DNA from 4 places in the Kitasatospora sp. NPDC002227 genome. Region 4 is predicted to be linked to each of the others. Evidence: riboswitches for the same ligand, from Rfam matches in the RefSeq annotation. Region 4 holds a riboswitch; each other region holds the start of a gene.

Region 1 (3,286 bases), on a different contig from region 4:
CGCCGGGCGAAGGTCCGGGGGGACATGTGCGCCCGGGCGGCGAGCTGGTCCACCGTCAGCTCCTCGTCCAGGTGGTGGCGCAGCCACTCGAGCAGGCCGCCCAGCGAGTCCGCCGAGCACTCCGGCAGCGGGCGGGCTACGAACTGGGCCTGCCCGCCGTCCCGGTGCGGGGCCACCACCATCCGCCGGGCGATCCCCCGGGCCACCTCGGCCCCCTGCAGCTTGCGCACCAGGTGCAGGCAGGCGTCGATCCCGGCCGCCGTCCCGGCGGAGGTGATGACCGGGTCCTCGTCCACGTAGAGCACGTCCGGCTCGACCGTGGTGGCGGGGTACAGCGCGGCCATCCTGTCGGCGTGCCGCCAGTGCGTGGTGGAGCGGCGCCCGTCGAGCAGCCCGGCGGCGCCGAGCAGGTAGGAGCCGTTGCAGATCGACAGCACCCGGGAGCCGCGCGCCACCACGGCCCGCAGGGCCGCCAGGAGCGGCTCGGGGTAGCTCTCCCGGATGCCGGTGGCGGCGGCGATGACCAGATCGGCCTCGGCGAGGCGCTCGACCCCGTACGGCACGTCCACGCTGAAGCCGGCGTGGGTGCGCAGCAGCCCGGGCCGGTCGGAGGCGAGCGCGAAGTCGTACACCGGCAGCCCGTCGTCGCTGCGGTCCAGGCCGAAGACCTCGCAGGCCACCCCCAGCTCGAAGGGGTGCACCGGCTCGAGCACCACGGCGACCACGTTCTTCAGCGCGGGGTTCAGCGGGGGGTTCGGCATGGGCCCAGGATGCCACTGGCAGGATATCGATGCAATCGGTCATTCCTGCCACTCGTCCGGATCCGCGCCACGGACGAGGCTGGAGGCATGACCTCGATCACGCAGTTCCTGCCCCTGCTCGCCGTCCTCGCCGGCTTCGGCCTCCTCGGCACCCTGGTCGGCCGCGACGTCGACCGCCTGGCCCGGCTCGGCCGGGACAACCGGCACCGCCCGACGGGCTACCCGACGGAGTCGAACACATCTTCGGGCACAATGTCCGGATGGACATCGTCATCCGCCCGGCCCGCGAGGAGGACCTCGAGGGCGCCGGAGCCGTCACCGTCGAGGCGTTCGTCGGCGATGGCCACACCGACCCCGACAGCCCGTACGTCGAGCTCCTCCGGGACGCCCGCCGCCGCCTCGCGGAGGCCGAGCTGTTCGTCGCCGTCGACGGCGCCGGCCACGTGCTCGGCTGTGTGACCTTCGCCTCCGGCGGCACCGAATGGGCGGACATCGCCGAGCCGCACGAGGGCGAGATCCGGATGCTCGCGGTGGGCTCGGCGGCCCGCGGGAGAGGCGTCGGCGAGGCCCTGGTCCGGGCCTCGATCGCCCGCTCCCGGGAGCTCGGACTGACCGCCATGGCCTTCTCCACCCGGCCCTCGATGACGGCCGCACACCGGCTCTACGAGCGGGTCGGCTTCCGCCGGACCCCCGAGCGGGACTGGGCCCCGCGCCCCGGGATCGACCTGCTCACGTACGGTCTGACCTTCGACGATCCGGTGATCTGACGGGCCGTACGGTGGCTCCGAGCTACCAGCCGACCACGACACGCGGCACTACATCTGGGGTCGCATCCGACCTCCGCCACAACATGTATGCTCACTCTCGCTGTCGAAGCAGGGGAACCCAGTGAAAGTCCGGGACTGCCCCGCAGCGGTGAGCTGCGCACCCCTACGGGCGCGCCGTAAGTCCGATGACCTGCCGACGGTGTGCACACGGCTTCCCCGCAGGCGCCTTGCAGCACTGAGTCACGTCCGGGCCTCGCGGGCGGGCCGGGGGGTCTGAAACGCGCGCGCTCGAACGAGCGCGCCGCGCCGCGTTCCCCTGTGCCCAGGCGGCCCTGGCGACCACGTCGTTCCGCCGCCGCCAGGAGAGCGCCTTGACCATCGCAGCAGTTGCCCTGCCGTCCCAGGGTTCCGCCGATCACGACCAGACCGACCCCGGTGCTGCGCTCCTGCGGCTGCTGACCGACCGCAGTGTCGACCTCCCCCAGGTGGACCCCGGCCACGTCGCCGCCGCCGCCCTGCGCGGCCGCCACGCGGGCTCCGACTTCGCCGAGCTGCGCTCTCTGGCCGTCGAGGCCGCCGCCTCGATGATCGCCGAGGACCCGCAGTACTCGAAGCTGGCCGCCCGCCTGCTCGCCCTGGAGATCGCCGACGAGGCCGTGAGCCAGGGCGCCGTCTCCTTCTCCGCCTCGATCGCCGTCGGCCACGCCGAGGGCCTGATCGGCGACACCACCGCCGCCTTCGTCGCCAAGCACGCCGACAGCCTGGACGAGCTGATCGACCAGCGGGGCGACGACCGCTTCGAGTACTTCGGCCTGCGCACCGTGCAGTCCCGCTACCTGCTGCGCCACCCGATCACCCGCAAGGTGATCGAGACCCCGCAGCACTTCCTGCTCCGCGTCGCCTCGGGCCTGGCCGTCGGCGACTCCGAGACGGCCGTCCGCGAGGTCGCCGAGCTGTACGCGCTGATGAGCGCGCTCTCCTACCTGCCCTCCTCGCCGACGCTGTTCAACTCCGGCACCAAGCACCCGCAGATGTCCAGCTGCTACCTGCTGGACTCCCCGCTGGACAACCTGGACTCGATCTACTCGCGCTACGCGCAGATCGCCCGCCTGTCCAAGCACGCCGGCGGCATCGGCCTGTCCTACAGCCGCATCCGCTCGCGCGGCTCGCTGATCCGCGGCACCAACGGCAAGTCCAACGGCATCGTGCCGTTCCTGCGCACCCTCGACTCCTCGGTCGCCGCCGTCAACCAGGGCGGCCGCCGCAAGGGCGCGGCCTGCGTCTACCTGGAGACCTGGCACGCGGACATCGAGGAGTTCCTCGAGCTGCGCGACAACACGGGCGAGGAGGCGCGGCGCACCCACAACCTGAACCTCGCCCACTGGATCCCGGACGAGTTCATGCGCCGCGTGAACGCCAACACCGACTGGTCGCTGTTCTCCCCGGCCGACGTGCCCGAGCTGGTCGACCTCTGGGGCGCCGACTTCGACGCCGCGTACCTGAAGGCAGAGGCCGAGGGCAAGGCCGTCCGCACCATCCCGGCGCAGACCCTGTACGCCCGGATGATGCGCACCCTGGCGCAGACCGGCAACGGCTGGATGACCTTCAAGGACGCCTCCAACCGCGCCGCCAACCAGACCGCCGTGCCCGGCCGCACCGTGCACTCCTCCAACCTGTGCACCGAGATCCTCGAGGTCACCGACGACTCCGAGACGGCCGTCTGCAACCTCGGCTCGGTCAACCTCGGCGCCCACGTCG
Region 2 (3,286 bases), on a different contig from region 4:
TGACGAACCAGCCGGCCACGTGCCGCTGGTCCTCGGGGGAGAGCAGCGCCAGGGTGCCGTACATCGCGGCGAAGACCCCGCCCCGGTCGATGTCCCCGACCACCACCACGGGCAGCTTCGCGGCGACCGCCAGGCCCATGTTGGCGATGTCCCGGTCCCGCAGGTTGATCTCGGCGGGGGAGCCGGCGCCCTCGCAGACCACCACCTCGTACCGGGACCGCAGGTCGGCCAGGCACTCCAGGGCGCGCTCGAGCAGGACGGGCTTGCGCTCGCGGTAGTCCAGCGCGCCGACCTCGGCGACGGCCTTGCCGAGCAGCACCACCTGGCTGCGGCCGTCCGCCCCGGGCTTGAGCAGCACCGGGTTCATCGCCGCCTCGGGCTCGATCCGGGCCGCCGCCGCCTGCATCGCCTGGGCGCGGCCGATCTCGGCGCCGTCGGCCGTCACGAAGGAGTTGAGCGACATGTTCTGCGCCTTGAACGGCGCGACCCGCACCCCCTGCCGGGCCAGCCAGCGGCAGATGCCCGCCGTCACCACGCTCTTCCCGGCGTCCGAGGTCGTCCCCGCCACCAGCAGTGCGCCGCTCATCCCTTGTTCCTCCTAAGCATCGCGGCAGCCACCGCCGTCACACCGAGCGCCAGCGCCCCCACCCGGCGGGAGAGCTGACAGGCCCGCTCCACGTCGTCCACCGTCACCGGCCGCAGCTCCCCGCCGAGCACCGGCCGGTGCTCCACGCGTTCGCCGTACTGCAGGGTGCCGCCGAGGCGGACGCCCAGCGCGCCCGCGAAGGCCGACTCGGCCTGGCCGGCGTTGGGGCTCGGGTGGGAGGAGCCGTCCCGGCGCCAGACCTTCCAGGCGGTGCCCGGCGAAGGCGCGGCGGCGCAGGCGAGCAGCGCGGTGAGCCGGGCGCCGGGCCAGCCGGCCACGTCGTCCAGGCGGGCGGCGGCCCAGCCGAAGCGCAGGTGGCGGGGGGAGCGGTGGCCGACCATCGCGTCCAGCGTGTTGACGGCCCGGAAGGCCAGCAGGCCGGGCGCCCCGGCCAGCGCGCCCCAGATCAGCGCGTTGACCACGGCGTCGGCGGTGTTCTCCGCGACCGACTCGACCACGGCCCGCGCGATCTGCGCCTCGTCCAGGCCGCTCGGGTCCCGCCCGCACAGGTGCGGCAGGCGCTCCCGGGCGGCGGTCAGGTCGCCCGCGCGCAGGTGGCCGCCGATGGTCCGGGCCTCCCGGGTCAGCGAGGTGCCGCCGAGCACCGTCCAGGTCGCGGCGGCGGCGAACAGCGCGCGGCCGGCCTTCCGGCGCCCGAGCGCCCGCTCGGCCAGCGCGGCCCCGGCCGCGACGCCGCCCACGCAGACGGCGGTGTGCAGGGCGCCCACACCGCGGTGGTCACGCCAGAGGGCCTGCTCGAGCCGGTGCGCGGCGGAGCCGAAGACGGCCACCGGGTGGCCACGCCTGGGGTCGGCGAAACGGACGTCGGCGAGGTACCCCACCACACTGCCGAGCGCGAAGGCGGTGCCCCGCCTCAACGCGCGCACCGCACAGCGGGAGGGGTCGGCGGTAGGTACGCCACGGTGACGGGTGTCCTCACTCAGGGTCCGCGCCCTGGCTCGACGAAACCGGAGGTGAGAGTCTCCTGGCTCCCGGGCCGCTTCCGCGTGCGCCCGGTGACAGTGGCGGGACCGCGCCGGACTCGCACCGGCTTCCTCTCCTTGCCTCCGTTTGGCTGAAAGATCCCACCACGCGCCCGGACCGGGAGTCAACAAACCGTCACGGTGGGCTGGGTCACCCGGCGGGCCGGACGATGACCCGTCAGTATCTCCGAGACCGGAGCCCGCTCGGCCCTCGAGGGTTGTGCGATCAGCCAGGGGCGGGTGGGCCCCGGCGGGCCGGGGTTCGTGTGTTCAGCGGCTGTGGGAGCCGTGCGGGGCCCCCGTACGGTCACCAGGTATGCGACGCAGACCGCTTCCTCCTGCCACCCCCACGCCCGTCCCCTTCTCCCCGGCCGCCGCCCGGGCCCACCGGGCCGGCCTAGGCCTCACCCCGGGGCAGGTGGCGGAGGGGATGGCGGCGCACGGGGTGCGGCTGCTGCCGGGGCACGTGCTCGGCTGGGAGAACGGCGAGCTGCGGCCCAGCGAGGAGGAGTTCGTCGCGCTGGCGCGGGCCCTGTGGTGCCCGCCCGCCCAGCTGATGGGCGCAGCCCCGGCCACCCTGCGGGACTTCCGGGTGGCCCGCGAGTACACCCAGGAGCAGGCGGCCCAGCGGCTCGGGCTCTCGCTCGCGGCCTACGCGAAGGCCGAGACCATCGGCCGCTGGTCCGGCGACGAGGAGCAGACCCACACCCTGGCCCACGTGCTCGGGATCGGCCTGCGGAGCCTGGTCCGGGTGACCGGACGTCAGGACGAGTTCGAGCAGTGCCTGCGCAGCAGCATCGACGGCCGCTGGCAGGCCCAGCTGGGGCCCCTCGCCCGCCTGGTCCCGGCCCCCCGCTCCGCCCTCACCGCCGTCCTGACCGCCCTCCAGTCCGAGTACCAGGTCCCGCTCTCCTGGGGCACCCCCGCCGCCGCCCCCACCACCCCGCTCCCCGACCGCTTCTGGCAGCTCCTCGCGGGCCACGACACCGACATCCCGGTCTGAGGCTCCGGCGGGCCCCTGAACAGCCGCCCCGGCTGGCGGGCCCCGGCCCCCGGTAGTGGGATGGAGTGCGAACGGTCCGTCACCAGCGACTCCCAGGGAGCGTCATGCGCTGGCAATCCGCCGCCTTCATCGCCGCCGCCGGCGCCGGAGCAGGGATCCTGCTGCTCGGCCGCAAGCTCTCCGAGGGGGCCGTCAACCCGGCCGCCGCCCAGCAGGAGTCCGTCCGCCCGCCCGCCGTGCTGAAGGTCCGGGCCCTGGGCCCGGGCCGCGTGACGCTGACCCGGACGCCCGACTCCGCCCGCCCGGGGCGGTACGCGCTGGAGTGGGGCGAGGACGGCCACGCCGTGGTCGGCGGGATCCTCGCCTCGGACGCCGCGGGCGTCACCCGCCGCCTCGAGCGCGCCGACGCCGGCACCCTGGCCGTCGGCACGGAGCTGCGGATGACCCCGCGGGTGCTCCTCGGCGACCCCACCTCCGCGCTCGCGATGGACTTCGCCGAGACCACCGCCGTGGGCGAGCTCGGCCCGCTCCCGGCCTGGCTCACGCCCGGCGTACGCGGCACCTGGGTGATCCTGGTCCACGGCCCGGGAGCGGGCCGTGAGCAGGCCCTCCCGGCCCTCCCCACCCTCGCCTCGCTGCGCCTGCCGACCCTCA
Region 3 (3,286 bases), on a different contig from region 4:
GCGGGCCTGCCGGAGGTGCCCGAGTACGTGGTGAAGCCGGTGCAGGGGGCCGACTCGATCGGCCTGGAGGTGGTCGCGAAGGGCGCCCGGGAGGTGACCGGGATGCTGGTGCAGCCGAGGATCGACTTCACGTACGAGGTCTCGTTCTACTTCGTGGACCAGGAGTTCCAGTACGCCCTGTACGCCCCGGACCAGGAGGCCCGCTGGCGGCTGGAGCCGTACGCGCCGACGGGCGCCGACCTCGCCTTCGCCCGCCGGTTCGTGGCGTGGAACGGGCTGTCGCACGGCATCCAGCGGGTCGACGCCTGCCGCACGCGGGAGGGCGAGCTGCTGCTGGTGGAGCTGGAGGACCTCAACCCGTACCTGTCGCTGGAGCTGGTGGGGGACGGGACTCGGAAGGCTTTTGTGGCGGCGTTCAAGCGCTCGCTGGACGGACTGCTGGCGGCGCCGCGCCCAGCGGCGTGGTGAGGCCGGTGCAGGTGTCGTAGCTGCGGGCGGCGTCGAAGCTGCCGGTGAGGTCGGGCAGCCGGCCCAGCAGGTGGTGGGCCAGGGCGAGCTCGGCGGGTTCGAGCCGCCGGGTGAGGCCCAGGTGCGGGGACCAGCGGCCGGGCAGGTAGTAGGGGCTGGGCTGGGCTGAGCCGGGCTGGGCGGCCTCGGCCAGCTCCTGCCAGATCCGGTGGTGCAGGCGCACCAGCTCGTAACCGGGCACGACCGACCAGGACAGCACCCGGCGGCGGCTGCGCGCGCTGAACGAGAGCAGCCCGGTGAGCCGCACCGGCAGCGGCAGGGCCTCCGCGATCAGCTCGTCCACCCGGGCCAGCGCGGCCACCGGGACGCTCCCGCAGGCGGCGAGGGTCAGGTGCGGCCGGTGGGTCGGGTGGGTGTTCCGGGCCAGGCTGGCCACGCCGCCTTCGTCCAGCTGCTGCCAGACCTCACGGACGGCGGCGTCGAACACGGGATCGCAGGTCAGCTCAACGGTCTGCATCGGATCACCGTACGGAGCGGGCGGGTGGTCTGACGAAGCATTTAGCGTCGGGTGGAATGGCGGAATGAATGTTCATTCCGGATGGCCCGGGGTGCCGTGCGGGCGAGGGCCTTGGCGACGGGCGGAATGAATGTTCATTCCCAGCAGCCGGGGCGCCGGGGGCGAGGACCCCGGCGTCGGCTGGAATGAACATTCATTCCCGGTAGCCGAGGACGCCGTGGGCGAGCACCTCGGCGACGGCCGGGTCGATCAGGCGGTAGCGGACGATCCGGCCGTCCCGGTCGCCGGTGACCAGACCGCCGGCGCGGAGCAGGCGCAGGGCCTGGGAGACGGCCGGGTCCTTCATGCCGGTGGCGACGGCGAGGTCGGAGACGGCCAGCGGGCCGGTCTCGTGCAGGGCGAGGAGCAGCGAGAGGCGCCCGGGATCGGCCAGCAGGGAGAAGCGTTCGGCCCAGGCTTGGACGTGCTCGGCATCACCGATGGCGGCGATGGCCTCGCAGACGCGGTGGCCGTCGATGGTCCGGTGGTTCGCGCGGTCGGCGGGGACGAGGTGCATGCCGGAGATTCTCTCATCCGGGGTCTGTCCGGCGGGTCCCGCCGGGCGGTCGCCGCCGGGGCACGCCATCCGACGTGTCCCGCCGGACGGACCCCAGCGCCCGGCGCACGCCGGGGCAGGTGATCTGCAACACCTGCGCAGGTGTGCAGGCTTGCAGGTGGTGGCGGGTCACCCCTACGGTGTTCCACGCCGTGGTGCTCGGGAAGACCGGTGACGGACCATCAAGGTCCCAGTCCGGAGCGGCCCTCGCCACTGTGATCGGGTAGTACCCGCACCGTCTCCGTGCGAACAGCACGGAGGCCACTGGACGCCAACCGTCCGGGAAGGCCAGGTGCGGGTGCGTCGACCCGTAAGCCAGGAGACCGGCCACGGCACTTCACGAGTTGATCCACGAGGTGCTGGAGCGTGACCGCAGATGACCCTGCCTGAAATCAGTGCTGCCCCGACGGCGGCGCCCACCGAGACCGGCTTCCGCTGGAAGCGTGAGGACACCGTCCGTACCACGGGCCTGATGCTGGTCATCCTGGCCATGCACGTGGCCGCCTTCGGCACCCTGTTCTTCCTGGTCGTCCCGGCCAACTACAAGGTCGGCACCCAGGTCTTCGGCGTCGGCCTCGGCATCACGGCCTACACCCTGGGCATGCGGCACGCCTTCGACGCCGACCACATAGCCGTGATCGACAACACCACCAGAAAGCTGATGGCCGACGGCAAGCGCCCGGTCTCGGTCGGCTTCTGGTTCGCCCTCGGCCACTCCAGCATGGTCGTGGTGATGGCCGGTCTGGTCGCCGGCGGCGCCGCGCTCGCGGGCACCCTGATGGACGACGAGTCCACCACCCACAAGGTGCTCGGGATGATCGGCACCACCACCTCCGGTGCCTTCCTCTACCTGATCGCCGCGCTCAACCTGGCCGCGCTGACCGGCATCCTGCGGGTCTACCGCGCGATGCGGTCCGGCGAGTACGACGAGACCGAGCTGGAGCGCCACCTCAACTCGCGCGGCTTCATGAACCGTATCCTCGGCCGCGCCACCCGCTCGATCACCCGCCCGGGCCAGATGTACCCCGTCGGGATGCTGCTCGGCCTCGGCTTCGACACCGCGACCGAGGTGACCCTGATGGTGATGGCCGGTTCGGGCGCCGCCGCCGGGCTGCCCTGGTACGCGATCGTCTGCCTGCCGCTGCTGTTCGCCTCGGGGATGAGCCTGTTCGACACCCTGGACGGCACGTTCATGAACTTCGCCTACCAGTGGGCCTTCTCCAACCCCGTCCGCAAGGTCTACTACAACCTCACCATCACCGGCCTCTCCATCGCGGTGGCCTTCGTGATCGGCACCATCGAACTGGTCACCGTGGCGCACGACAAGTTCGACCTGACCGACCCGGTGACGGGTTGGATCTCCGAGCTGAGCCTGGACAACGTGGGCTTCGCGATCGTCGGCCTGTTCGTGGTGGTCTGGGCGATCGCGATCGGGTACTGGAAGCTGGCCAAGGTCGACCACCGGTGGTCCGCCAAGGCCAAGGAGGGACGCGCCTGACAGGCGGGGTGCCGCCACCCTCCGTACGCTCGGGAGCATGGCTGATGCGTACGCGGTCCGGCGTGAGCGGCTGCGCGAGCACTGCAGTGCCCTCGGGGCGGACGCCTCGCTGATCACGCGTGCCGCCAACGTCCGCTACCTCACCGGCTGCGCCCCCTGCGGTGCCACGCTGCTGCTGACCAGGGAGCGCGCCCTGCTCGCCCTGCCC
Region 4 (3,286 bases):
CACCGACGGGTCGGAGAGGGTGCAGACCACCTCGTTGTCGGCGGGCAGGCGCTTGCGGGTGACACCGCTGGCGACCATCGAGACGTCGCACAGGATCGGCGCTCCGGCCAGCAGCGCGGCGCGCGCGTCAGCCACCGCGCGGGGCGAGAAGGCCAGGTCCTCGACCAGGTCGGTCATGCCGCAGGCGTGGATCATCCGCACCGCGACCCGGGCGACGTCCTCGGGCATGCCAGCGAGGTCGGCCTCGGCCCGGATGGTGGCAAAGGACTGCCGGTAGATCTCGGCGCCGTCCTTCTCGTACTCGATCACTTCGTCCTCCGGGCCTCGGCCACCGCCGTGGCCATCTGCTCTCTCGTCACTTCGACAACACTCGTGTCCCCAGCCAGGGAGATCCGGTACCGCTCGGGTCCGGTCGCCAGTACGTCCACCCAGGCACCCGACGGGTGCCCGCACCTGCGCTCGCAGCCGGACCAGTGGACCGGCAGTCCGCCGGCCGCCGTCGAGTCCAGCGCCGCGGCGGCGTCCCGCCGCACGTCGGCGAGCGACTTGCCGCACCCGGGCAGCCCGGTGCACGCACTCGCCCCGGCCCAGGCGGACTCCGCCTCGGTCCGCAGCCCGGCCACCGCCAGCTCCGGCAGTGCCGAAGCACCCGCCCCGGGCACCACCACCGACCGCCACGGCGTCACGCGCAGTCCGTCCCCCACCGAAGCCAGCAACCGCCACTGCGCAGCCGTCACCCGCCCGAACCTCAGCCCGACGCAGACAGCCGCGCCGCCCAGCACACCGATGTCCAGCGGCGCCCCGAACCCCGGCAGCGGTTCGCTCCCCGCGTCCAGAGCAGAAACCTCCCGCACGTGCCAGGCCCCGCCTGCCACCGCCAGGAACTCCACCGCCGCCGCGACCGCCGCCGCGACCTCGCCCCCGGCCGCGACAGCACGCGCGGTCCGAGCCCGCCCGAGGCGCAGCAGCGCGCCCCCGCCCGCCACTGCGATCAACGTCACATCGGCGTCCAGCGCCGCGACGTCCCCCCGCCCGTCGTCCAGCGCGAACAGGAACTTCCCCGACAGCCCGGCGGCAGCCGCCGACGCACACAGCGCCGCGTCCAGCGCCCGCACCCACCCCTGGACGTCCGCGTACCCGAGCCCGTCCAAGCCGGCGGCCGGCGAGGCCACGATGTTCCGTACCCGCTCGTGGGTGTCCGAGGGCAGCAGCCCGGCGGACCGCAGCCGCCGCCCGAGCTCCAGCCCCGAATCGGCGGCCAGCCCCCGGAGTTGGACGTTGCCCCGCGAGGTGGTCTCCAGCGCGCCGTCGCCGAGCTCGTCCGCCGCGTCCGCGAGCGCGAGCGCCTGCCGGGACGTCAGCAACCCTCCCGGTATCCGGACCCGGGCGAGGGCGCCGTCGTCGGCGGCGTGCAGCCGCAGGGCGCCCGGGCAGGCGTCCGACTGCGCCCGGCCGGGGCGGCCGGGGCCCGGTTCGGTGGCGGAGGGTCGGGGTGACATGGCCGCGAGCATACCCACGATCCGCCCGGGCACAGCTGCTGTGTGGATCACACCGGTCACCGGGCGCTCTGTCCCCGTCACCTGGCACCCCGTACGATGCTGCCGGGCGTCCCTCGCGGCCGCCCACGCCAGCGACGGCGCTTCACGGAGGAAACCGGTGCAAAACCGGTGCGGTCCCGCCACTGTGACCTCGGCTCACTGGCCGAGGAAGTCAGGAACTCCTGCCGTCCTCGACTCACCCCACGGGGCGCGGACCCCGAGGAAGGCCCGACCATGCCTGTGCTGGGGCGTCAACCCCGGGGGCGCGGGGCTCTGCTCATCAACAGCAGGCGCGCCCAGCCGCCCATCGCCGTACCCGGTTGCGCGCATCGTCCCGCTCGTCCCCGCTCCGGTTGCCCTGAGCAGTCCAAGCTCCACGCCGCAGCCCGCAGCGCGTACTCACCGCTCCGTCCCCCCGCCTGGGGCATCCACAACCTGGCCGGGAGGCCCTCCGCATGATCCTGCTGCTCTCCACCTCCGACACCGACCTGCTGAGCGCCCGCGCCTCGCAGGGCCCGGTCGGCTTCCGCCTGGGCAACCCGGCCCGGCTCTCCCCCGAGGAGCTCCCCGGGCTCCTCGACGGCACCGAGCTGGTGGTGGTCCGCCTGCTCGGCGGCCGCCGCGCCTGGCAGGAGGGGCTGGACGCGCTGCTCGCGGGCCCGCGCCCGGTGATCGTGCTGACGGGTGAGCAGGCCCCGGACGCCCAGCTGATGGAGCTCTCCACCGTGCCCGCCGGCATCGCCGCCGAGGCGCACGCCTACCTCGCGCACGGCGGCCCGGCCAACCTGGCCGAGCTCGGCGCCTTCCTCTCCGACACCGTGCTGCTCACCGGCCACGGCTTCGCCGCCCCGGCCTCCGCCCCCGAGTGGGGCCCGCTGGAGCGCACCGAGGCCAACGAGAGCGGCCCGAGCGTGGCCGTCCTCTACTACCGCGCCCACCACATGAGCGGCAACACCGGCTTCGTCGAGACGCTCTGCCAGGCCCTCGAGGCCCAGGGCGCCCGCCCGAAGCCGCTCTACTGCTCCTCCCTGCGCGGCGCCGCCCCCGAGCTCCTCGCCGAGCTGGCCGGCACCGATGCGATCATCACCACCGTCCTCGCGGCGGGCGGCACCAAGCCCGCCGACGCCCAGGCCGGCGGCGACGAGGAGGCCTGGGACGCGGGCGCGCTGGCCGCCCTGGACCGCCCGATCCTGCAGGCGCTCTGCCTGACCTGGTCCCGCGAGCAGTGGGAGGCCAGCGACGACGGCCTCTCCCCGCTCGACACCGCGACCCAGGTCGCCGTCCCCGAGTTCGACGGCCGCCTGATCACCGTCCCGTTCTCCTTCAAGGAGCTGGACGAGGACGGCCTGACCGTCTACGCGGCCGACCCCGAGCGGGCCGCCCGCGTCGCCGGCATCGCCGTCGCGCACGCCCGGCTGCGCCACACCCCGGCCGCCGAGCGCCGCCTCGCGCTGGTGCTCTCCGCGTACCCGACCAAGCACGCCCGGGTCGGCAACGCCGTCGGCCTGGACACCCCGGCCAGCGCGATCCGTCTCCTCCACCGCCTGCGCGAGGAGGGCATGGACCTCGGCACCGACCTCCCGGGCCTGGACGTCGACAGCGACACCGACTCCGGCCACGAAGGTGACGCCCTCATCCACGCCCTGATCGCGGCCGGCGGCTACGACCAGGACTGGCTGACGGAGGAGCAGCTCGCCCGCAACCCCGTCCGCATCCCCGCCGCCGACTACCGCCGCTGGTACGCCACC

What was found. A riboswitch is a leader RNA that binds a small molecule or an ion and turns the genes downstream of it on or off. The one in region 4 is predicted to bind cobalamin.
Region 1: linked by a shared signal. The riboswitch ahead of ABT095_RS02080 (ribonucleoside-diphosphate reductase subunit alpha) and the one ahead of cobN (cobaltochelatase subunit CobN) in region 4 are both predicted to bind cobalamin.
Region 2: linked by a shared signal. The riboswitch ahead of ABT095_RS06545 (cobalamin biosynthesis protein) and the one ahead of cobN (cobaltochelatase subunit CobN) in region 4 are both predicted to bind cobalamin.
Region 3: linked by a shared signal. The riboswitch ahead of nicT (Nickel transporter NicT) and the one ahead of cobN (cobaltochelatase subunit CobN) in region 4 are both predicted to bind cobalamin.

What each region holds. Positions count from the first base shown of each region.
Region 1 is NZ_JBEOWY010000002.1:32,956-36,241, forward strand. It holds gene ABT095_RS02065 (helix-turn-helix domain-containing protein) at 1-761, opposite strand, end outside; gene ABT095_RS02070 (hypothetical protein) at 801-968, opposite strand; gene ABT095_RS02075 (GNAT family N-acetyltransferase) at 1,022-1,528, shown strand; cobalamin riboswitch at 1,610-1,740, shown strand; gene ABT095_RS02080 (ribonucleoside-diphosphate reductase subunit alpha) at 1,900-3,286, shown strand, end outside.
Region 2 is NZ_JBEOWY010000005.1:102,086-105,371, reverse strand. It holds gene ABT095_RS06550 (cobyric acid synthase) at 1-586, opposite strand, end outside; gene ABT095_RS06545 (cobalamin biosynthesis protein) at 583-1,524, opposite strand; cobalamin riboswitch at 1,606-1,751, opposite strand; gene ABT095_RS06540 (helix-turn-helix domain-containing protein) at 1,946-2,632, shown strand; gene ABT095_RS06535 (alpha/beta hydrolase family protein) at 2,737-3,286, shown strand, end outside.
Region 3 is NZ_JBEOWY010000034.1:20,024-23,309, forward strand. It holds gene ABT095_RS26150 (ATP-grasp domain-containing protein) at 1-468, shown strand, start outside; gene ABT095_RS26155 (2'-5' RNA ligase family protein) at 416-985, opposite strand; gene ABT095_RS26160 (ArsR/SmtB family transcription factor) at 1,179-1,541, opposite strand; cobalamin riboswitch at 1,717-1,926, shown strand; gene nicT (Nickel transporter NicT) at 1,957-3,078, shown strand; gene ABT095_RS26170 (aminopeptidase P family protein) at 3,116-3,286, shown strand, end outside.
Region 4 is NZ_JBEOWY010000001.1:57,948-61,233, reverse strand. It holds gene ABT095_RS00245 (precorrin-8X methylmutase) at 1-309, opposite strand, end outside; gene ABT095_RS00240 (ferredoxin-like domain-containing protein) at 306-1,511, opposite strand; cobalamin riboswitch at 1,618-1,742, shown strand; gene cobN (cobaltochelatase subunit CobN) at 1,994-3,286, shown strand, end outside.